DNA from 3 places in the Rhodovulum sp. MB263 genome. Region 3 is predicted to be linked to each of the others. Evidence: riboswitches for the same ligand, from Rfam matches in the RefSeq annotation. Region 3 holds a riboswitch; each other region holds the start of a gene.
The links. Region 3 has a riboswitch for cobalamin ahead of B5V46_RS06465 (iron ABC transporter permease). Riboswitches for the same ligand answer to the same signal wherever they lie in the genome.

Region 1: linked by a shared signal. The riboswitch ahead of B5V46_RS10735 (DUF1636 domain-containing protein) and the one ahead of B5V46_RS06465 (iron ABC transporter permease) in region 3 are both predicted to bind cobalamin.
Region 2: linked by a shared signal. The riboswitch ahead of B5V46_RS18265 (5-methyltetrahydropteroyltriglutamate--homocysteine S-methyltransferase) and the one ahead of B5V46_RS06465 (iron ABC transporter permease) in region 3 are both predicted to bind cobalamin.

Annotation. Positions count from the first base shown of each region.
Region 1 is NZ_CP020384.1:2,298,097-2,304,890, reverse strand. It holds gene cobN (cobaltochelatase subunit CobN) at 1-954, opposite strand, end outside; gene cobW (cobalamin biosynthesis protein CobW) at 965-2,002, opposite strand; gene B5V46_RS10735 (DUF1636 domain-containing protein) at 1,999-2,382, opposite strand; cobalamin riboswitch at 2,516-2,744, opposite strand; gene tcuA (FAD-dependent tricarballylate dehydrogenase TcuA) at 2,816-5,392, opposite strand; gene B5V46_RS10725 (bifunctional UDP-sugar hydrolase/5'-nucleotidase) at 5,632-6,794, opposite strand, start outside.
Region 2 is NZ_CP020385.1:20,282-27,075, forward strand. It holds gene B5V46_RS18250 (ABC transporter ATP-binding protein) at 1-689, opposite strand, end outside; gene B5V46_RS18255 (NnrS family protein) at 1,141-2,322, opposite strand; gene B5V46_RS18260 (Crp/Fnr family transcriptional regulator) at 2,856-3,551, shown strand; gene B5V46_RS18265 (5-methyltetrahydropteroyltriglutamate--homocysteine S-methyltransferase) at 3,894-5,024, opposite strand; cobalamin riboswitch at 5,154-5,353, opposite strand; gene B5V46_RS18270 (Fur family transcriptional regulator) at 5,448-5,873, opposite strand; gene B5V46_RS18275 (metal ABC transporter substrate-binding protein) at 6,163-6,794, shown strand, end outside.
Region 3 is NZ_CP020384.1:1,345,067-1,351,860, forward strand. It holds gene B5V46_RS06450 (LysR family transcriptional regulator) at 1-122, shown strand, start outside; gene B5V46_RS06455 (heavy metal translocating P-type ATPase) at 269-2,710, shown strand; gene cueR (Cu(I)-responsive transcriptional regulator) at 2,707-3,096, shown strand; cobalamin riboswitch at 3,134-3,335, shown strand; gene B5V46_RS06465 (iron ABC transporter permease) at 3,505-4,497, shown strand; gene B5V46_RS06470 (ABC transporter ATP-binding protein) at 4,494-5,252, shown strand; gene B5V46_RS06475 (MotA/TolQ/ExbB proton channel family protein) at 5,287-5,910, shown strand; gene B5V46_RS06480 (biopolymer transporter ExbD) at 5,910-6,293, shown strand; gene B5V46_RS06485 (biopolymer transporter ExbD) at 6,298-6,684, shown strand; gene B5V46_RS06490 (energy transducer TonB) at 6,681-6,794, shown strand, end outside.

The sequences.
Region 1 (6,794 bases), 950 kb from region 3:
CAGGACCACATGCATGGCAAGATCGGCCGGAGACAGCCCGCGCTCGGCCTCGGCCCAGGCGGTTTCGGGGGCGGAAGACAGCGCCACCTGAAAGACCGGCACGCCCGGGGCATCGAGCGGCGAGGTCCCGTCCTCGCCCTTGCCGGAAAAGGCGGTGGCATTGACGATGGCGGCGGGGTTCAGCGCGCGCAGATGGTCCGCCAGCCAGCGCGCCGCCTCGGGCGCCTTCAGGGACGGCACGAAGAGGCCGGTGACGGCGCAGCCGCGCGCCCGGAACGCATCGAAAAGCGCCTCGACGGGACCGAGATCGGCGGCGGTGACATAGGCGCGGTAGAAGGTCAGGACGATCCGGGGGGCATCCACCGGCGACAGGTCGGGCGCGGGCACGGCGCCGCCCTCGGGGCTCCAGGCGCCCATTTCGGGCACGGTCTTGGTGCCGATCACGGGCGCGGCGTAAAGCCCCGCGGCCAGAGCCAGTTGCGCCAGCGCCGCCTGCGCCGCGACCGCACCGCCCTCGTCGCAGAGCTCGGACAGGCGCCTGAGTGTCGAGACCGGCAGGGTCGAGGCCGCGTCGAGCCGCGGATCGGGGCGCCCGTCGGCGGGCAGCACGGCCAGCGCGATGCCATGCGCGCGGGCCAGCGCGCCGATCTGGGTCAGCCCGTACTCCCAATAGGCGCGCCCGCCGATCAGCCGGATCAGGATGCCCTTCGCCCCCGAAAGCGTGCGCTCGGCATAGGTATCGACCGAGAGCGGATGGATCAGGGCCGCGAGATTGGCCAGCCTGAGGGTGGGCATCCGGCCTTCGGGGCCGCCGCCGCGATGCCAGCCCGCCGCGAAGGCCCCGAGATCGCTGTCGGAAAAGGACAGCACCGCCAGATCGGCCGGGTCCTGACCCAGATCCGTCGGAACGGCGGTTTCCTCGAGCCCGTGGCTTTCGCGGAAAACGACATGCATGGGGGCGGCCTCAGGCGCTCAGAGCCGCGCGGATCGCGCCTTCGTCGATATCGTCATGCTCGGCGATCACGACAAGCCGGGTGGCGCGGGTCTCGTCCGGCCCCCAGGGCCGGTCGAACTGATGGCGCACCCGCGCGCCCACCGCCTGCACCAGAAGCCGCATCGGCTTGCCCGCGACCGCGACATGGCCCTTGACCCGCAGGATGTTCTGCGTGCGCGCCAGCGCCTCGATCCGGGCCGAGAGCGCCTCGGGGTCGTCCTGTTCGGGCAGATCGATCACCACGCTTTCGAATTCGTCATGGTCATGCTCGGCGCCGCTGTCATGATGGCTGGGCCGGGCGTCGAGATCGTCCTCGGCGGCCGCGCCAAGTCCCAGGATCACGCGCGGATCGACCGCGCCCTCGGTCACCTCGACCACGGGCAGCTTGCGCGGCGCCTCGGCCTCGATCACGGCGCGGGCGGCGGCCAGCCCCTCGGGGCCGGCGAGATCGGGCTTGGTCAGCAGCACGATATCGGCGCAGGCGATCTGGTCCTCGAAGACCTCGGACAGCGGCGTCTCGTGATCGAGGCTGTCATCGGCGGCGCGCTGGGCATCGACGGCGGCGACATTCGGCGCGAAGCGGCCCGCGGCCACGGCCTCGGCATCGGCCACCGCGATCACCCCGTCGACGGTGATGCGCGAGCGGATCGCGGGCCAGTCGAACGCCTTCAGCAGAGGTTTCGGCAGGGCCAGCCCCGAGGTCTCGATCAGGATATGGTCGGGGCGCGGCTCGAGCTGCAAAAGCGCCTCCATCGTCGGGATGAACTCGTCGGCGACGGTGCAGCAGATGCAGCCATTGGCAAGCTCGACCACGTTCTCGGCCGGGCAGTCGGGCAGGGCGCAGCCCTTCAGGATCTCGCCATCGACGCCGACATCGCCGAATTCATTGACCAGGACGGCCAGGCGGCGGCCGCCCGCATTCTGCATCAGGTGGCGGATCAGCGTGGTCTTGCCCGAGCCGAGAAAGCCGGTGACGACGGTGACGGGAAGTTTGGCGAGATCGGTCATTTCAGGGCCTCCATGGGCGGGATACGGGCAATGCAGTTCTTGCGGAAATGCTCGGGGCGCTCGCGCCAGGGCACGAGCCCGTCGGCGGCGTCGCGATAGGCGCGGGCGCCCTCGGCGATGATGGGCGCGCCGGTCGTCTCGTCGAAATTGCCATAGACATATGTCCAGCGGCCCGGTCCCCGCAGCGCGACGGTGCAACCCGAGGCACAGGCCGAGAGGCATTCGACGGGCACAAGGCGCACGCCTTCGGGCAGGCCATGAGCCCGGACGGCCTCGTGAAGCAGGCTGCCCGGGCGGGGGGCATCGGGATCGGCGGGCTGGCGGCGCTTGCAGGTGGTGCAGACCAGAAGCTCGACCGCAGGGGCCTCGGGCGCGCTCATGCCGGGCGGCTCCGGTCGCGGAAGGAGCGGCGGAAGGAAACGGAAACACTCATCGTCGGGCCCCACGGGTCGGAGGACAAGGGCGGGAGCGGGCAGAGCCGAAGCCGGACCCGACACCGGAACACCCCGTCCGGTTCACGTCGTCTGCGCTGGCAGGTCTCCCGGCTTGCGGATCTCGAAGGCAGGGGCCTTCGGCGGCGGCCCTGCCTTCCCGGCCCGTTCGGGTCAGTGGCATGCGGGCGGCCTCTCCGGTCACGGTCGCGGGGGCGGCTGCGCTTGAAGGCCCGATGCATCGAACCCGGCCTCTGGCGCATTCCCTTTTCACCCGTCCGATGACGGGCACCAGCGCGGCGGTTCATGCCCTTCCGGGAGCGCGCTTGTCAAGCGCGATGCTTGGGGACGATGCCTGGGGGGCAGGGTTCGGTAACGGGTCTCAGCGACGGGGCCTTGGCCGGGCCGCGCGTTCGGCGTCATGGCGGATCAGGGCGAGGCCGCGATAGGCCCCGTGCGAGAGCTTGCCGAAGGGCAGCGCCAGCGCGAGCCCCAGGACCGACCCGAGATGGAGCGCCAGCATCAGCCCCATCGCCGGCCCGTCGCGCAGGGCCAGCAGCGCGAGGCCCGAGCCCGCGACAATGCCCAGGGCGCGTCTCAGGTCGCGGTCGGCGGTCTCCATCCGGGCCGAGGCAGGGCGGCGGTCGGCCCGGATGCGCCGATGCGACAGTCCCGCAAGCCCGGCAAGCCCGGCAAGCATGGCGAGACCGCCCAGCGTGCCCAGCCCGACCGGGGCCGAGGCCAGCGGATAGGGCGCGATCTCGCCCCGGGCGTGAAGCAGGGCCCCGGCCAGCGTCGCCAGCCCGGTCAGCACGAAGCCGCCCGCCAGCAGGTGATGGAAGATCCGCCGCGCCGGGCCGGTCGGGCCCCGCGGCCCGTCGCAGCCGCGATCCGCGCCGAGATTGGTAAGCCGCAGCGCCGCGCCAAGCCCCCGGGCCAAAGGGCGGATGCCCGGCCGCGCGGCGGGGCCTCTGGTCTGATGCCAGAACCGTCCGAGCCGGATCGCCAGCACCAGCGCCGCGCCGCCGAAAGCCAGCCCCGCGCCTCCGGCCATGAGCCAATGCGGGATCACCTCGTAAAAGGCGCCGGGCGCGGTGCCGGTGGCAAAGAGCCTCTCGGGCGGGATCGCCAGAAGGGCCAGCAGCGGCAGGCCGAGAAGGCAGAGCAGGAAGATCGCCCCGGGCAGGCGCGCGGGCAGGCCGGCGGCGTAATCGGCTGCGCGCGCCTCGGCCAGGGCCGCGGGCAGGTTCACCGCCAGCGCATGGGGCGGGGCATATTGGCAGTCGTAATGGCAGGAGCGGCAGTCATGGCAAAGATGCGCCAGGTGGCGCAGATCGCCTGCCGCGAGGGCCGGACGGAGCTGGGCCGCCGGAAAGACCGCGCAAAGCCCGGTGCAGAAACCGCAGCTATTGCAGATGTTCAGCGCGCGGGCGGCCTCCTGCCAGGGCCCGGAGGCCGCGGAGGCAGGCTGTGAGAGGGGGGGGGCGGGGTCCGCCGCCGGGAGGGACGGGACGGCGCCGGGCCCGGCCTGGCGGGCGTCGGGGCCCGCGATGCTGGCCGCGCCCGCCCCGGCGATCCGGCCGAAGACCCCGCCAATTGCCAGCGCACTGCCCGAGAGATAGCCCTGGCCCAGCAGCCCGCCCGCCATCGCGGCGCCCGCGGCAAAGACCCGATGCGCGCTGCCGCCGTCCTCGAGCCGCACCCGGGCGGTGCCGTCGACAGCGACCCCGTGGCGGGTGAAGGCAAGCCCCGGCAGCAGCGGGATCGCCGCGAGGGGCGGGCGGAGGGGCGCCGGGAAGGGCAGGCCTTCGGGGCGGCTCCGGGGCGGTTCGAGCGGGGCGCCGCGGTCGAGATGCGCGGCGAGCGCCTCCAGCGTCGCGGCAAGCCCCGTGGGGTCGATGCCGCAAAGCCTTGCCAGATCGGCCGGGTTTCCGGCGCTGAGCGGCGGGTAAGGCAGGGGCGGCAGCCTGGCCGCGCCGTCGGCATCGAGGATCAGCCAGGCGCGCGGATCGGCGCGCCCGGCCAGCGCCCGGCCCCAGACCGAATAGCGGGCCGATCCGACATCCGAGCCCTCGTCGCGGAACCGCTGTCCCCTCGCATCGACGACGAGGCCGAGATGCATGCCGTCGGCGCGGCTGACGATGCCTGCATCCTCACCGGGGGCGCGCGCATCGACAGCGACGAGATGGCCGTCGCCCGGCTTCCCGACCGTGGCCGCACCATGGGCCATCAGCCACAGAAGCGGCGCGCCCTCCTGATACGGGGTGCCGCGATTGGCGAAGGCGGCCGCGCCCGGGCCGAGATGGCGGACAAGCGCGGCCCGGTTGGCGCCATACCCGCCCGTGGCCAGGATCAGAGCCCCGGCCTCGATATGGCAGGTCCCGGTGTCTGTCTCACGGGGGCCTGTCTGCACGCTCAGCCGAAGCGGCCGGTCCTCGGCCCAGTCGGGTGGCAGCGCCTCGATCCGGCCTTCGAGGATGCGGATGCCCAGCCGCTCGGCCGCGCGCCAGAGGGCATTCGTCAGCGCCTGACCGCCGCCCAGAAAGAAGGCGGTGCGGCGCGAGAAGGGCAGGTTGCCCTCGTCCCAGGGCTCGAAGGCGACGCCGCGTGCCGCCAGCCAGGGCCCGAGCTCGGCCGAGCCCCGCGCCAGAACGCCCGCAAGCCCGGTATCGGAAGGCACGAGCCTCGCGATATCGGCCTCGAATTCGGAGGCGGTGTAGCTACCGCGCTGCCAGCGGGTCTCGCCGTCATGGGCAAGGCGGATATTGCGGGAATGGCGGGTATTCCCGCCCAGAAGCGGCCTCGGGGCCGGATCGATCAGCGTCACCTCGGCGCCGCGAAGCCGTGCCTCGATGGCCGCTGTCAGCCCGGCAAAGCCCGCGCCCGCGACCAGCACGCCGGTCGTCCCGGAAGGTGCGGCCGGGTCCGGGTCGGGCAGGGCGGAACGGGGATCGGGCATCGCGGCTCTCCGGCGGACGGGCTCGGCCCGTTGAACCCGTCACGCAGCGCAAGTTCAACCCGGAAGATCGCAAGGCCCCCGGCGCGGAGAGGGACTGGCCAGTAGCCAGCCAGTACCCGCCGGTGCTCTGCCGGTATCCGGAGGGGGCGCGGAAAGGTGCTGAACCGGGGCTGGGGTGCGACCACCGGACCGCGATCCGGCCGGGACCGGTCTCGGGCCCGGGTCCGGGGGCAAAAGGCTCAGTCGGTGGCGATGCGGCCGTCGGTCCCGGGCGCATAGGGCGCGTTACGGGCCAGGTACTCGGCCGTGACATCGGCCAGGTCGGGGCCGAAATCATAGACCTCGCGGGCGTCGAGAAACATGGTGTAGCCGTCGCCGCCGTTCCGGACATAGTTGTTCGACACGAGGCCATAGCTCTTCTCGGGGTCAAGGGGTTCCCACTCTGTGCCCTCCTTCACCTCGATCTTGCGCAGCCGGTGGCCGGGCGCCGCCGCGGGATCCCAGCTGAAGCGCAGGCCTGCGACCTGCGGGAAGCGTCCCGCGCCCTCCTCGGCCTGGCTCAGCCCGTGCTCGAGCGCCGCGCGCACCGTCGCGCCGCTGACATGGAAGGTCGCAAGCGTGTTCCGGAACGGCAGGACCGTCAGCACCTCGCCCATGGTCACCGGCCCCTCGTCGATCGAGGCACGCAGGCCGCCGCCATTCTGGATCGCAATCGAGATGCCCTGGCTGCGCACCCGGTCGAGCATCGCCTCGGCCACCAGATTGCCCATCGCGCATTCGCCCGCGCGGCAGGCGCCGCGATCGCCATCGATCGGGGCCGACGTCTCGGCCACGACCTTCCGGCGGATCTCGTCGAGCGGCCGGGCGAGCTCGGCGATGCGGGCCTTGACGGCTTCGTCCTCGGCGACCGAGGCGTCGAGCAGGATCGGCTCGCCCTCGGCCGACACCAGCTTGCCAGTGTCGTCGAAGACCACGTCCAGGCGGCCGAGATACCGGCCATAGGCATAGGCCTGCACGATGGCGGTATCGCCCACCATGGTCGGGTAGGGGCCCGCGGCGGTCTCGTCGGTGTTCGACAGCAAGCTGTGGCTGTGGCCGCCGACGATGACGTCGAGGCCGGTGGTTTCGGCCGCGATCCGCTTGTCGGTCTCATGGCCGGAATGGCTGAGCAGGACGATCTTGTCGATGCCCTGGGCGGTCAGGCGGTCGATCTCGGCCTGCGCCGCCTCAACCGGATCGGTGAAGACGATATCGGGGCCGGGGCTTGCCAGCTCGGGATTGCTGCGCGGCGTCAGGCCGATCACGCCGATCCGCTCGCCCGCCGCCTCGATCACCACCGATTTCCGGATCGCATCCTTCAGCCGTGGCTCGGCAGAGAGATCGGCATTGGCCATCAAGAGCG
Region 2 (6,794 bases), on a different replicon from region 3:
CCATGGGACCGGACATGCCGGAACAGCGCCCCGGGATCGCCCGAGTGCAGCAGGCGCCCGTCCTTCATGATATGGGCGCGGTCGGCCTCGACATGGGACAGGATCAGCCCGGTATGGGTGATGACGAGGCCCGCGCGGGACCGTCCCTTGCGGTCGGTGCTGCGGGTGATCCGGCGGATCGCCTGTCCGATGGCGCTGACATGTTCCAGATCGACCCCGCTTTCGGGCTCGTCGAACAGCATCAGGCGCGGGTCCTGCAGGAACAGTTTCAGGATCTCCCAGCGCTTGATCTCGCCGCCCGAGAAACCGACATTCATGTCGCGGGTCACGAAATCGGACAGATCCAGTGCCGCCGCCTCGCGCGCGAGGATATCCGAGGCGCCAAGGGCCGCGGCAAAGGCCGAGACCGAGACGCCGCCCAGGCTGGGCGGGCGCTGGAAGGCCATCCCGATGCCCAGCCCGGCCCGGTCCTGCAGGCTCAGATCGCGAAGCGGCGTGCCGTCGAAGCGGATCCCGCCGCCGGTGATGCGATAGCCGGGCAGGCCGAGAATGGTGGCCAGCAGGCTGGACTTGCCCGAGCCGTTCGGGCCGAGAAGCACATGCAGCTCTCCGTCGCCCAGTGAAAGGTTGATATCGTGGAGAACCGGTTGCCCGGCCACCTCGACGCACAGGTCGGAAATCTCAAGCATGGCCCCTCACATGATCGATGCGCGGTTCGGCCTGGCTTGAGACTCTTGTCGCTGGGACCGGCAGGAAAAGCCTAACCGCGATCCCGAGTGTTTCAATCAGAATTGAGGTCTGGCGACTGCGTCAAATCGAGCCCCCCGGGCGGCGCTCGGTGGGGAGCGGCCTCATGCGGGAAAGGCAATCCGTAGAAAGACATAAGGAAAACAGCAGCCTGCATTGCCCAGCCGGGACCGGCGACGACCGACATATCCGCCTTGCTGACGGCGCGCCGCGGCACGGGGCAAGGGACAGTCGCGCCGCGATCACGCCGCGCGACGGCGGCCCGCTCCCTGCTCGCCCGACCGACAGGGGGCTGCGCCTTTGCCATGGGCGGGCGGCGGATCCGGGGCTTTCTGCCCGGACGGGGCCGTCCCCTGCCGGTTCAGCCCGGCCCCCGGGCGCGCCGCCCCCTGTTCAGTTGCGGGGCGGCGGGGCCGGGCTCGGCTGGCGCCGGGCCACCGATGGCAGGGTCAGCCAGGGCCCGACCTTCAGCAGGAAGCCCGTGAAGGCCAGGGTCCAGAGCGTGCCGCTCAGAGCCAGCCCGCCAATGGCGCCAAAGCCCTGATCGGGCAGGACCGCGCGTGTCACCGCCGCCGCGCAAAGCAACAGGAACGCGGCGGTCAGCAGCCCTCCGGCCTGAAGCGGCCGGCCGGTATGGCCCATCGAGGCCCGCATCATGACGGCCAGCGTCATCCCCCCGATCGCGCCGATGCCCAGCAGGTGCAGCCCGGCCACCGGCGCCCCCAGCGCCAGCGCGGCAAATCCCAGCGGCAGGAACAGATAGGCGATATGCAGGGTCCAGAGGATCGGTGCCCGCCCACAGCGCCAGCCCCGCCAGCGCGCCAGCCGCACCAGATGCAGACCCGCCAGCCCGGCAAAGGCGGCGGACAGGCCGGGCAGGCCCGGCGCGAAGGACCACAGGGTCAACACCGCGGCGCTTGCCAGAAGCGCCAGCCGGTCGAACCGGCCGAAGGGCGCGGGCAGGGCGCCCGGCCCCTGCCGGCTCAGCCAGTTCCGGGTGAAGCTCGGCACGATCCGCCCGCCGATCAGCAGGATCAGGAAAAGGGTGCAGGCAAAGCCCGCGCGAATGCCGATATCGGCCGCGCCCCGCGTCATCGCCTCGACATGGAAGGTCGCATTGGCGGCGGCCATCAGCCCGACCGGCACGATCACCGCGAGGTTGCGCCAGTTCCGTCCCGCGACGATCTCGATCAGGGCGATTGCCGCCACCGCCAGCAGGAAGGACAGGTCGAGCGCCATCACCGCCCAGGCGGGCAGGGCGATCACCCCCGCGACGGCCAGTCGTGCCAGCAGCCACAGCCCGCTCAGCGCCACCAGCGGCAGGCCGCGTCGGGGCATCCGTCCGGTCCAGTTCGGGATGGCGGTGAACAGAAAGCCCGTCAGGACCGCGGGCACATAGCCGAACAGCATCTCGTGGATATGCCAGTCGCGCGGGCCGAAGGGGCCGGCAATCGCGGCATGCCCGGCCCAGACCGCCAGCCAGAGCGGGATGACCGCCGCCGCGAACAGCGCAGCCAACAGGAAGAACGGCCGGAAGCCGTAGGAAAACAGGGCAAGCCGCGACAGTCTGGTCATGATGGTTCCTTTCCGGATTGGGCGGGGCTCTGCCCGGATTTGCGGCCCTGCGAAGACCTCGTCGCCGCTGTCAAGGCATCCGCGCCGGGAGTTCCCCGAAGGGCCCGGCCGTCCCGGCAGGCTGTTGCGTCCCGGCCAGGCCGATCCGGGGCGGCACCGCCATGCCGCTTGCGAGGGGCGGCGCGCGCCTGGCGCCGGGGATGTTCGCACCGGGGATAGCCGGGCCGGTACCGCGCGGCCCGGGGCCCGTGCCGCCGCCAGTCGTCCGGCGAGTGGGCAGCCTCTCGTCGAGTTCCGGGGCATCCGGCCCGTTCCCGGGTACGAAAGGCCGCCCCGCAATGTCGCCGCGGCCGGGCCTTGTCCCCTTCCGGGAGAGCGCCGATGCGGCACGGGCGATGGGGCTGCCGCAACAGGGGGGACAGCAGATGTCGCAGGGGAAGCCTCCTTTCGCCGTCATATGCGTTTTCATGCCTTCCCTTTTGCGCTGTCGCGGGCCAGACCTCATTGCGTTTCGACAAATTCGGGGCCGGTTCATGGTCGCAAAACTGGATGAAAGCCTGTTGCAGGATGTCGGCCCGTTCCGGCGGCTCGACCGGGGACAGATCCGCGAGATCCTCGATCTGGCCACCGCCCGGCGTTTTGACGAGGGCGCGGCCGTGTTCCGCGAGGGCCACCCGGCAGAGCGTTTCCATCTGCTTCTGGACGGCGTGATCCGGGTCATGCGCATCACCGCCGAAGGCACGGCGGTGACCGCGCTCCATATCCCGTCGGGGCAGCTTTTCGGGATTGCCCGGGCGCTCCGGCGCGAGAGCTATCCCGCCACGGCGATCTGCGCGCGGGACTGTCTGACGCTGTCCTGGCCGATGAGCCTCTGGGACGGTTTCACGGCCCGCTATGACGGCTTCGCCGAAGAGGGCTACAGGACCGTCGGCACCCGCGTCGGCGAGATGAATGCGCGGCTGATCGAGATGGCCACGCAACAGGTGCAGCAGCGCGTGGCGGGGGCGCTGTTGCGGCTGATCGCGCAGTCGGGCCGCGAGGTGGAGGCGGGGATCGAGATCGCCTTTCCGGTGACGCGGCAGGACATCTCGGACATGACCGGCACGACGCTGCACAGCGTCAGCCGCCTGCTGAGCGCCTGGGAAAAGGCGGGCATCGTGGCCAGCCGCCGGCGCCATGTCACCGTGACCGATCCGCAGCGTCTGGGGCTGATCGGCGACGGACGGTAAGCCGCACCGCCGGGCGAATGGGCGCAGGCCCCGCGCCCCGGACCCGGCCGCCGGGCGACACCGGGGGAGGGGCGGAAAGACATCGGAGACATGTCGCGAAAGGTGGCATCGGCGCATGTTCTCGGCGCGAGGGGCCTGTTCGCGATCCAGGCGCCGGGCGGAGCGACGGCCTTCCGAATCCAGGCCTTGTCGGCGTCTGCCTTGGAGGTCTGGCGCCCGGCCGGAGAGCGGCGCATCCCCGGCCGGTCGGGACCCTCTGCGGCAGATCCCGGCGAAAGGGCGCCCGCAGGAGACAAGACGGGCCTGCCTCCGTTCCGGGCGCCCCGCCCCGTCCCCTTTGCGTCAGGTTTCGCCCCAGATCGCCTCGGCGCTCTTCACGACCAATTCCAGCTTGCGCTTCTGGTCGTCCTCGGTGATCTCGTTGCCATGCTCGGTCGAGGCGAAACCGCATTGGGGTGCGACGCCGAGCTGGCCGATATCGACATATTTCGACACCTCGTCATATTTCGCCCTGATCCAGTCCAGCGATTCCAGCTTGCCGGTCTTGGTGGTGATGAAGCCGGGCATGACCCGCTTGCGGCCCTTCGGCAGCGCGGCCAGCGGCTCGAGCCCGCCGGCCCGCCCGGTGTCGTATTCCATCAGGTAGATATCGACCGAGGTGCCGTTGAAGATCGCGTCGGCCGCGACGTGATAGCCGCCCTCGGCCACATGCGAGGAGCGGAAATTGCCGCGGCACATATGCATCCCGATCACCATGTCGGCCGGGCGATCCTTGATCGCCTCTTCCAGCATCCAGGCATATTTGCGGATCAGCGCGTCGGGATCCTGGCCCATGGCGCGGCGCTCCTCGCGCTGGGTCTCGTCGCCGAGATAGGCGAAGAAGATGTCGTCGAGCTGCAGATAGCGGCAACCGACATCGTAGAAGGCCCTGACCGCCTTGCGGTAGGTCGCGGCGATGTCATGGAACATCAGCTCCTGATCCAGATAGGGCTTGTGCTCGATATTCTCGGGAACCATCCGGTAATGGCAGGCCGAGGGCCCCGGGATCGAGATCTTGGCGATGCCCTCGCCCGGCGCCACCAGATCCCTGACATAGGTGAAATGCCGCAGCATCGGGTGATCGGCGGGGAAATCCAGCGGCCCGGTCAGATGCGCCTCGATGGGCGGGGTCTTGTGCTTTGTCTGAAACGGCAGGCTGCGGGTCGAGGGCTTCATGTCCAGCCCGGTCAGCATCCCCATGAAATCGTAATGCCAGAACTGGCGGCGGGCCTCGCCATCGGTGAAGACCTTGAGACCGGCGGCCTTCTGCATCGCAACCATGTCGGGGATCTCGCGGTCCTCGACGGCGCAGAGCTCGGCGCCTTTCAGGCCCTGCATCCTGGCCCCGGCAATCGCCTGCGGGCGCAACAGCGAGCCGACATGATCTGCCCGAGGAAGCGCAGGGCGGAGGGAGGAGGTATCTTCGGTCGTCATCGTGACATGCCTTTCGAACGGCCCGCGCTCGGCGCGCGCCGGAACTGGAAACGAAACCCCGCGACCGGCGTCGCGGAGCGGCGGTGTCACCTTTGCGGAAGGCCGCTCCCGGCACGCCCCACGCGGCCGGAACAGGTGATCGGTCCAGGCAGGTTTCCTGACTCGCGGATGAGCGCCTTGCCCGGCCTTCCCGGCGCGCGCGGCCAGTGGCATTGTCGGGCAGGCTGTCCGCCTACAGTTGCGGGGGCAGTTCCGGCTCCGGCCGACGGGCCGTCCCGGATTCCCTTTTCACCGGACATCGATCCGGCACCTGAACCGCGCCAGAGATGCGAGAGCGGCGCGCGACTGTCAATGCGCCGGGCTTTCAGAAGTTTTCATGACAATGATGAGGGCGCTGCAGGTTCCGCACCTGACCCGGCCCGGTCAGCGCGGTTTGCGCGGCCTGACATAGAGTTCCAGCTTGTGGCTGACGATCTCGAAACCGTGCTTGCGGGCGATCTCTTCCTGCAGCCGCTCGATCTCGTCGGATCTGAATTCGACCACCTCGCCGGTCTCGAGATTGATGAAATGGTCGTGATGCTGTTCGGGGGCCGGTTCGTAGCGCAGGCGTCCGTCCTCGAACATGTGGCGTTCGATCAGCCCCTTCTCGGCAAGCTTGTTCATCGTCCGGTAGACGGTGGCGATGTTGATCCCCGGCTCGATGGCGGCGACCCTGCGATGCAGCTCTTCGACATCGGGATGATCCCCGGCCGCATCCAGCACCTCGAGGATGACCCGGCGTTGCCCGGTGATGCGAAGACCGTGCCGCCGACAGATGTCGAGCAAGGACTCGGGGCTGGCTTTGGTCATGGGGCGTCCGCTCCGTCGGTGATGTCCTGTGCCCGACACCGGAGCGGGCCGGTCGGGCTGAAGCGATGCCATAGCATGAACGCGTGGCAAGGTCATCCGGCTTGACGACAGGCAGGGCCGCCGGACCCGGGCGGCCGGGAAGGCAGGCAGGGGGTGGCAGGCCTCCGGTTGCGGGCTGCAATTGCAAATAACTTGCAACAAGCCATGGGGCTGCTATCTGTATCTGCGACTCTCTTGCAACTGGGCGGCCCGTGCAGGGCGATTGCCCGAACCCTGGAAAGGACGGTCCATGAGCCTGAAGATGACAGGCCTGATCGGGGTGGCGGCTACGGCCGGGCTGATGGCGGGCGCCGCACTTGCGGATGCAGACCGGATGAAGGTGGTGACGACCTTCACGGTCCTGGCCGACATGGCCCGGCATGTGGCAGGCGATGCGGCCGATGTGGTCTCGATCACCAAGCCGGGGGCCGAGATCCACGGCTATGAGCCGACGCCGCGCGACATCCTCCGGGCGCAGGATGCCGACCTGATCCTGTCGAACGGCCTGAATCTCGAGCTGTGGTTCCAGCAGTTCCTGGACCATCTCGGCGACGTGCCCTCGGTCACGCTGAGCGAGGGCATCGACCCGATCCCGATCGCCGAGGGCGCCTATCGGGGCAAGCCGAACCCGCATGCCTGGATGGGGCTCGAGACGGCGCTTGTCTATGTCGACAATATCCTCGACGCCTTTGCCGAGCACGACCCCGCCAATGCCGCGACCTATGTCCGGAATGCCACCGCTTACAAGGACGCGCTGCGCGCCACGCTCGAGCCGCTGAAGGCCGAGATCGCGACCATTCCCGAGGCGCAGCGCTGGCTGGTCACCTGCGAGGGCGCGTTCAGTTACCTGGCGCGGGATTTCGGGCTGAAGGAGCTGTATCT
Region 3 (6,794 bases):
CCTCGCTGCCCTTGGTGCGGCAATGGTTCCTGGTCCATCGCAGCGACACCGCGCTCAGCGCGGCCGGTCGGCGGATCCACGGCTATATCGTGGGACGGCAGGGGGCCTTCCTGCCCCGATAGCCCGGTTCCGGCCCCGAATTTTCGTCGAAAATTCGCGCGGGATGGCGGGCCTGCGGTTTCTGCGGCCACTGGGGGCGGCAGGGGGTTGACCTTCCAGCGACTGGAAGTCCTATCTCGGTAAGGCGTTCGCCGTGAAGGAGGCTGCCATGACCGCAATGACCACAACCAGACTGAAACTCGAAGGGCTGCATTGCGCGGGCTGCGTGCGTCGGGTCGAGCGCGCCCTGACCGAGCTGCCCGATGTCGGTGCCGCCCGGGTCAATCTTGCCACCGGCTCGGCCGAGATCGAGCATTCGGGCCCGGTCGCGCCGCTGATCGGGGCCGTCGAGGGCGTGGGCTTCGGCGTGGGCCAGACCGAGATCGCGCTGGCGGTCGAGGGTGCCACCTGTGCCTCCTGCACCGGCCGGATCGAGCGGACGCTCATGGCCCAGCCCGGTGTGCTCGGGGCGGCGATGAACCTTGCGAGCGGTGAGGCCCGCGTCACCGTCGCCGAAGGGCTGGACGACGCCGCCGCGCTCGCCCGAGCGGTGACCGAGGTCGGCTATCCGTCCCGCCCGCTGGGTGCCGAGGACCGGCCCGAGCCCGGCGCAGCCCAGGCCGCCGAGGCCCGTGGGCTTGCCCGCCGGGCCTGGACCGCGGGACTTCTGGCGCTGCCGGTCGTGCTGCTGGAAATGGGCGGACATGTGGCGCCCGGTGCCCGCGAGGCGCTCGCCGGGATCGTCTCCGAGACCGGTCTGCGCATCGTCTCCTTCCTGCTGACCACCGCGATCCTCGCCGGTCCCGGCCGCGCCTTCTTCGTCAAGGGCGTGCCGCTCCTGCTGAAGGGCGCGCCCGACATGAATGCTCTGGTCGCGCTCGGCACCGCCGCCGCCTGGGCCTATTCGACCCTTGCAACCTTCGCCCCCGGCCTGCTGCCCGAAGGCACGGCGCATATCTATTTCGAGGCCGCCGCGGTCATCGTCACCCTGATCCTGATCGGCCGCAGCCTCGAGGCCCGCGCCCGCGGCCGCACCGGCGAGGCGATCCGGCATCTTCTGGGCCTGCAGCCGCGCAGCGCCCGGGTGGTGACCGAAAATGGCCTCGAGGAACGGCCCGTCGAGCAACTCGCGCCCGGCGATCTGATCGAGATCCGGCCCGGCGAGCGCATCCCGACCGATGGCGAGATCGTCGAGGGCCAGGGCCCGGTCGACGAATCGATGCTGACCGGCGAGCCGATGCCGGTCGACAAGGCGCCCGGCGACGCAGTCACGGGCGGCACCGTCAATGGCGCCTCCGCGCTGAGATTCCGCGCCACCCGGGTCGGCCGCGATACCGCGCTGGCCCAGATCGTGGCGATGGTCGAGACGGCGCAGGGCGCCAAGCTGCCGGTGCAGGCGCTGGCCGACCGGATCACCGGCATCTTCGTTCCCGCCGTCCTCGTCGTCGCGGCGCTGACCGTGGCGCTCTGGCTGATTGTCGGTCCCGACCCGGCGCTGGGGCTTGCGCTGGTCGCGGGCGTCTCGGTGCTGATCGTCGCCTGTCCCTGCGCCATGGGGCTGGCCACGCCGACCTCGGTGATGGTGGGCACGGGCCGCGCTGCCGAAATGGGGGTTCTCTTCCGCAAGGGCGATGCGCTGCAAAGCCTGTCGGGCGTCGCGACGGTCGCCTTCGACAAGACCGGCACCCTGACCGAGGGCCATCCCGAACTGACCGGTATCCGGCTGGCCGACGGCTTTGAAAGGGACGATGTCCTGGCCGCTGCCGCCGCGCTCGAGGCCCGCTCGGAGCATCCGCTTGCCCGCGCCATCCTGGCCGCCGCGCCAGATCATCCCGAGGCCGAAGGGGTCGAGGCGTTGCCCGGTTTCGGCGTCCGGGGACGGATCGGCGGCCGTGACGTCCTGGTGGGCGCCGAACGGCTGATGGCGCGCGAGGGCATCGCGCTCGGGCCCCTCGAGGCCGAGGCCGCGACGCTGGCCGCCACGGGGGCGACGCCCGTTTTCGTGGCCATCGACGGAGGGGCGGCGGGCGTGCTGGCGCTGGCCGACCCGATCAAGCCCTCGGCGCGCGCGGCGATCGCGGGGCTCCACCGGATGGGGGTCGCGACCGCGCTGATCACCGGCGATACCGAGCCGACCGCGCGCGCCGTCGCGGCCGAGCTTGGCATCGACCATGTCGTGGCGGGCGTTCTGCCCGGCGGCAAGGTCGAGGCGCTGGAGGGGCTTCGCGCCGAGGGCCCGGTCGCCTTCGTCGGCGACGGGCTGAATGACGCGCCCGCACTGGCCGCGGCCGATGTGGGGCTTGCCATCGGCACCGGCACCGATGTCGCCATCGAGGCGGGCGACGTGGTGCTGATGTCGGGCGATCCGCAGGGCGTGGTCAATGCGCTCCATGTCAGCCGCCGGACTCTGGCCAATATCCGCCAGAACCTGTTCTGGGCCTTCGCCTATAACGTCGCGCTGATCCCGGTGGCGGCAGGCGTGCTCTATCCGCTGAACGGCCTTCTCCTGTCGCCGATGCTGGCCGCGGGCGCGATGGCCTGCTCGAGCCTCTTCGTGCTGTCGAACGCGCTTCGGCTGCGCGGGCTCGGCCCGCTGGAGGCCGGGTCATGAATATCGGCGACATCTCGAAGGTCACCGGGCTGCCGGCCAAGACCATCCGCTATTACGAGGAGATCGGTCTGATCCGTCCGGCCCGGGGCGACAATGGCTACCGGCATTTCTCGGAAACCGACCGGCACAACCTGACCTTTCTGGGCCGGGCCCGGTCGCTCGGCTTCTCGATCGAGGAATGCCGGGCGCTTCTGGCGCTTTACACCGACAAGGAGCGCGCCAGCGCCAATGTGAAGCAGATCGCCCGCGTCCATCTGGCGCAGATCGAGGCCAAGATCGCCGAGTTGCAGGCGATGCGCGCCACCTTGGCCGAGCTGGTCTCGGCCTGTGCGGGCGATCAGCGTCCCGATTGTCCGATCCTGAAGGGGCTGGCGGGCGAGGGCTGAGCCCGCTCAAAGGGCTTTGACAATGCGCGCCGATGGGCTAGGCAGGAGCGACTTCGGTTCCGGCCGGGAAGGCCGGATAAAAGGGAACGCGGTGCGCCCTCTCAGGGGCAACTCCGCGGCTGCCCCCGCAACTGTAGGCGGAGAGCGCGGCTGACAGATGCCACTGGGCCAGGGCCCGGGAAGGCCAGCCAAGCAAGGACCCGCAAGCCAGGAGACCTGCCGGAGCGACGATCACCCTTTCCGGGCGCGGGGCGCGCCCCGGAGCGGCCAGCCCGCAGCGGTGAGACAGATCACCGTCCGGGGAGCTGGCCCGATCCCGCCGCGCCCCGGACCGCCCGCAAGGGCAGGGAAGGGCAGGGCGATGGACGATCCGGAGACAAGACCGGCCGACCAGGACGGAGCGCGCGCATGAGGGGGCAGGGGCTCTTCTGGGCGCTTGCGCTGCTGGTGGCGGCGCTTTTCGGGCTGTCGCTGCTGATCGGTCCGGCCGGGTTGTCGGTCGGCGACAGCCTCTCGGCGCTGCTGGCCGGGCGCGGTGAGGCGGCGGTGCTGGTCATGCGCGAGATCCGGCTGCCACGCGCGATCCTTGCCGTGCTGGTGGGTGCGAGCCTCGGGCTCTCGGGTGCGGCCCTTCAGGGCTACATGCGCAACCCGCTGGCCGAGCCCGGTCTGATCGGCGTCTCGTCGAGTGCCGCGCTGGGCGCGGTGCTGGCGCTGCAAACGGGGCTCGCCTCGGCGCATGTGCTGGCGCTGCCGGCCTCGGCGCTGACCGGCGCGCTGATCGCCGTCTCGCTGCTGCTGCTTCTGGCCGGACCGCGCGGTGGGGCCTTCACGCTGATCCTCGCGGGCATCGCCCTTTCGGCGCTGGCGGGCGCGCTGACGCAACTGGTGCTGAACCTCTCGCCCAATCCTTACGCCACGGCCGATATCGTCTTCTGGCTGATGGGTTCGCTGGCCGACCGGTCCTTCACCCATGTCTGGCTGGCGCTGCCGCTGACGCTTCTGGGCTGGTTGATGCTGGCCGGGCTCGGCCGCGGGCTCGATGCCCTGACGCTGGGCGAGGATGCGGCGGCGGCGCTGGGCATCCGGCTCGGGCGGATGCGCCTCGCGCTGGTCCTGGGTGTCGCGGCCTCGGTGGGCGCGGGGGTGGCGGTCGCGGGCGCCATCGGCTTTGTCGGTCTGATCGTGCCGCATCTGCTGCGCCCGCTGGTGGGCGCCCGGCCCGGGCGGCTGCTGGCGGCCTCGGCGCTGGGCGGCGCGGCCCTTCTGCTGGCCGCCGATATCGGCGTGCGGCTGGTGCTGCCCGACCGCGATCTCAAGCTGGGCGTCGTGACCGCGCTGATCGGGGCGCCGCTGTTCATCCGGCTGATCTACCGCACCCGGGCGGAGGCGGGCGCATGACCGAGCTTGAGCTTTCGCATCTGACCGTCCGGCGCGGCGCCTGCCCTGTGGTCGACGATGTCACCGCGCGGCTGTCACCGGGCGACTGCGTGGGCCTTGTCGGTCCCAATGGCGCGGGCAAGACCACATTGATGCGCGCAGCCCTCGGCCTTCTGCCGCACAAGGGCACATCGAGCCTCGCGCGCCTCCCCGCGCCCGAGCGTGCCCGCACCGCTGCCTGGCTGCCGCAAACGCGCGAGATCGCCTGGCCGGTCAGCGTCGAGACCCTGGTCGCGCTTGGCCGCACGCCGCATCTGGGGCCGGGCCAGCGTCCCGGACCCGCCGACCGTGCCGCCGTTGACGCCGCGATGGCCCGCCTCGAACTTGGCGGTTTCGCCACGCGCTGCGCGACCGAGCTGTCTGGGGGCGAACAGGCGCGGGTGCTGATCGCCCGGGCGCTGGCGCAGGAGGCGCCGATCCTGATGGCCGACGAACCCATTGCCGGGCTCGACCCGGCGCATCAGTTCACCACCATGGCGCTGTTCGCGCGCCTCGCCGCCGAAGGCCGCCTCGTGATGGTCTCGCTCCACGATCTGGGGCTGGCGGTCCGGTTCTGCACCCGGCTTCTGCTAATGCATCGCGGCCGTCTGGTGGCCGACGGCCCGCCCCGCGCGGTACTGAGCGAGGCCAATCTGGCCGAGGTCTTCGGGCTGCGCGCCTATCTGGCCGAGACCCCCGACGGCCCGGTCTTCCAGCCGCTCGAGGTGGTGCGATGACCCCCAATTCCTGTCCGGCCGAGGAGCCCGCCGCATGATCGACCCGATCCTGTCCTTCCTTCACACCGGCGGCGCGGCGATGTGGGCCATCGCGGGCCTGTCGGTCGCGACGCTCAGCCTGATCCTCTGGAAGCTCTGGGGCCTCGCGCGGATGGGCGCCTTCGCGGGCGCCCGGGCCGAACGCGCCGTGCGGCTCTGGCAGGAGGGGGCGCGCGAGGCGGCGGCCGACGCGCTTGCGGGCCGGGTCGGACTGCGCGCCCGGCTGGTCCGCGCGGCCATTGGGGCGCTGGCGCTGGGCCTGCCCGAGGCGAAGGCGCGCGAGGAAACCACCCGCGTCGCCCGGCGCCTGCTGGTCGAGGCGCGCGCGGGGCTTCGGGCACTGGAACTGATCGCGGTGATCGCGCCGCTTCTGGGTCTTCTCGGCACGGTTCTGGGCATGATCGATGCGTTCCAGGCGCTGCAAGCGGCGGGCTCGGCGGCCGACCCGGCCGATCTGGCGGGCGGCATCTGGGAGGCGCTTCTGACCACGGCCGCCGGCATGGCGGTGGCAATCCCGGCGGCGGTCTCGCTCAGCTGGTTCGAATCCGTGGCCGACAGCGCCCGCGCCGACATGGAAGACCTCGCGACCCGGCTGTTCCTTGCGGCGGAGGCGGGCTGATGTTCAGCTTCGACACGCCCCGGCCGCCACGCCGCCCGAGCCTCACGCCGATGATCGACGTGGTCTTCCTGCTGCTTGTCTTCTTCATGATCGCCGCCCGCTTCGGCCCCGAGGCGGGGATCGGGATCGTCGCGGCACAAGGCGGGGGGGCGGGCGACTGGCAGGGGCCGCCAAGGCTGATCGAGGTGCGCCCGGACGGGCTGTCCCTGAACGGGCAGGTGATGGCGCCCGACGCCATTGCCACAGAGCTGGCGCGGATCACGCCCGCGCCGGGCGATCCGGTCCTGCTGCGCGCCCGGGACGGGGCCGACCTGCAGGCGCTGGTCGATGCGATGGACGCGCTCGGCCGGGCCGGGGTCGCGGGGCTCATGCTGGTGGAGTGAGGCGATGCTCGACTTCGGCGAGGACGACCGGCAGCGCAGGCAGGGCGAAAGCATCGTGCCGATGATCAATGTCGTCTTCCTTTTGCTGATCTTCTTTCTGATGAGCGCGCGGCTGGTGCCGCCCGCCCCCTTCGAGACCGCACCGCCGCAGGCGGACGGGGCCGAGCCCGCCACGGGTGACATGTTGCATCTGTCGGCCGCGGGCGATCTGGCCTTCGGCGATCTGCGGGGCGAGGCGGTCTTCGCGGCGCTCGCCGCCCGTCCCGAGGGCGCGGGGCCGCTGGTGATCCGGGCCGATGCCGGGGTCGAGGCGGCAGCGCTGGCACGTATTGCCGCGCGGCTGACGGCCGAGGGGCAAGGCCCGTTGCGGCTGGTGACGGTGCCGCGATGAAACGGGCGGGCGAGCTTCTGGCCTTCGTGCCGCTGGCCCTCGCGCTTCATGTCGGGGCCTTCGCGCTGGCGCGGCCGCCGCTCGTGGGCGTTGCCGGGGGCGCAGGTGGG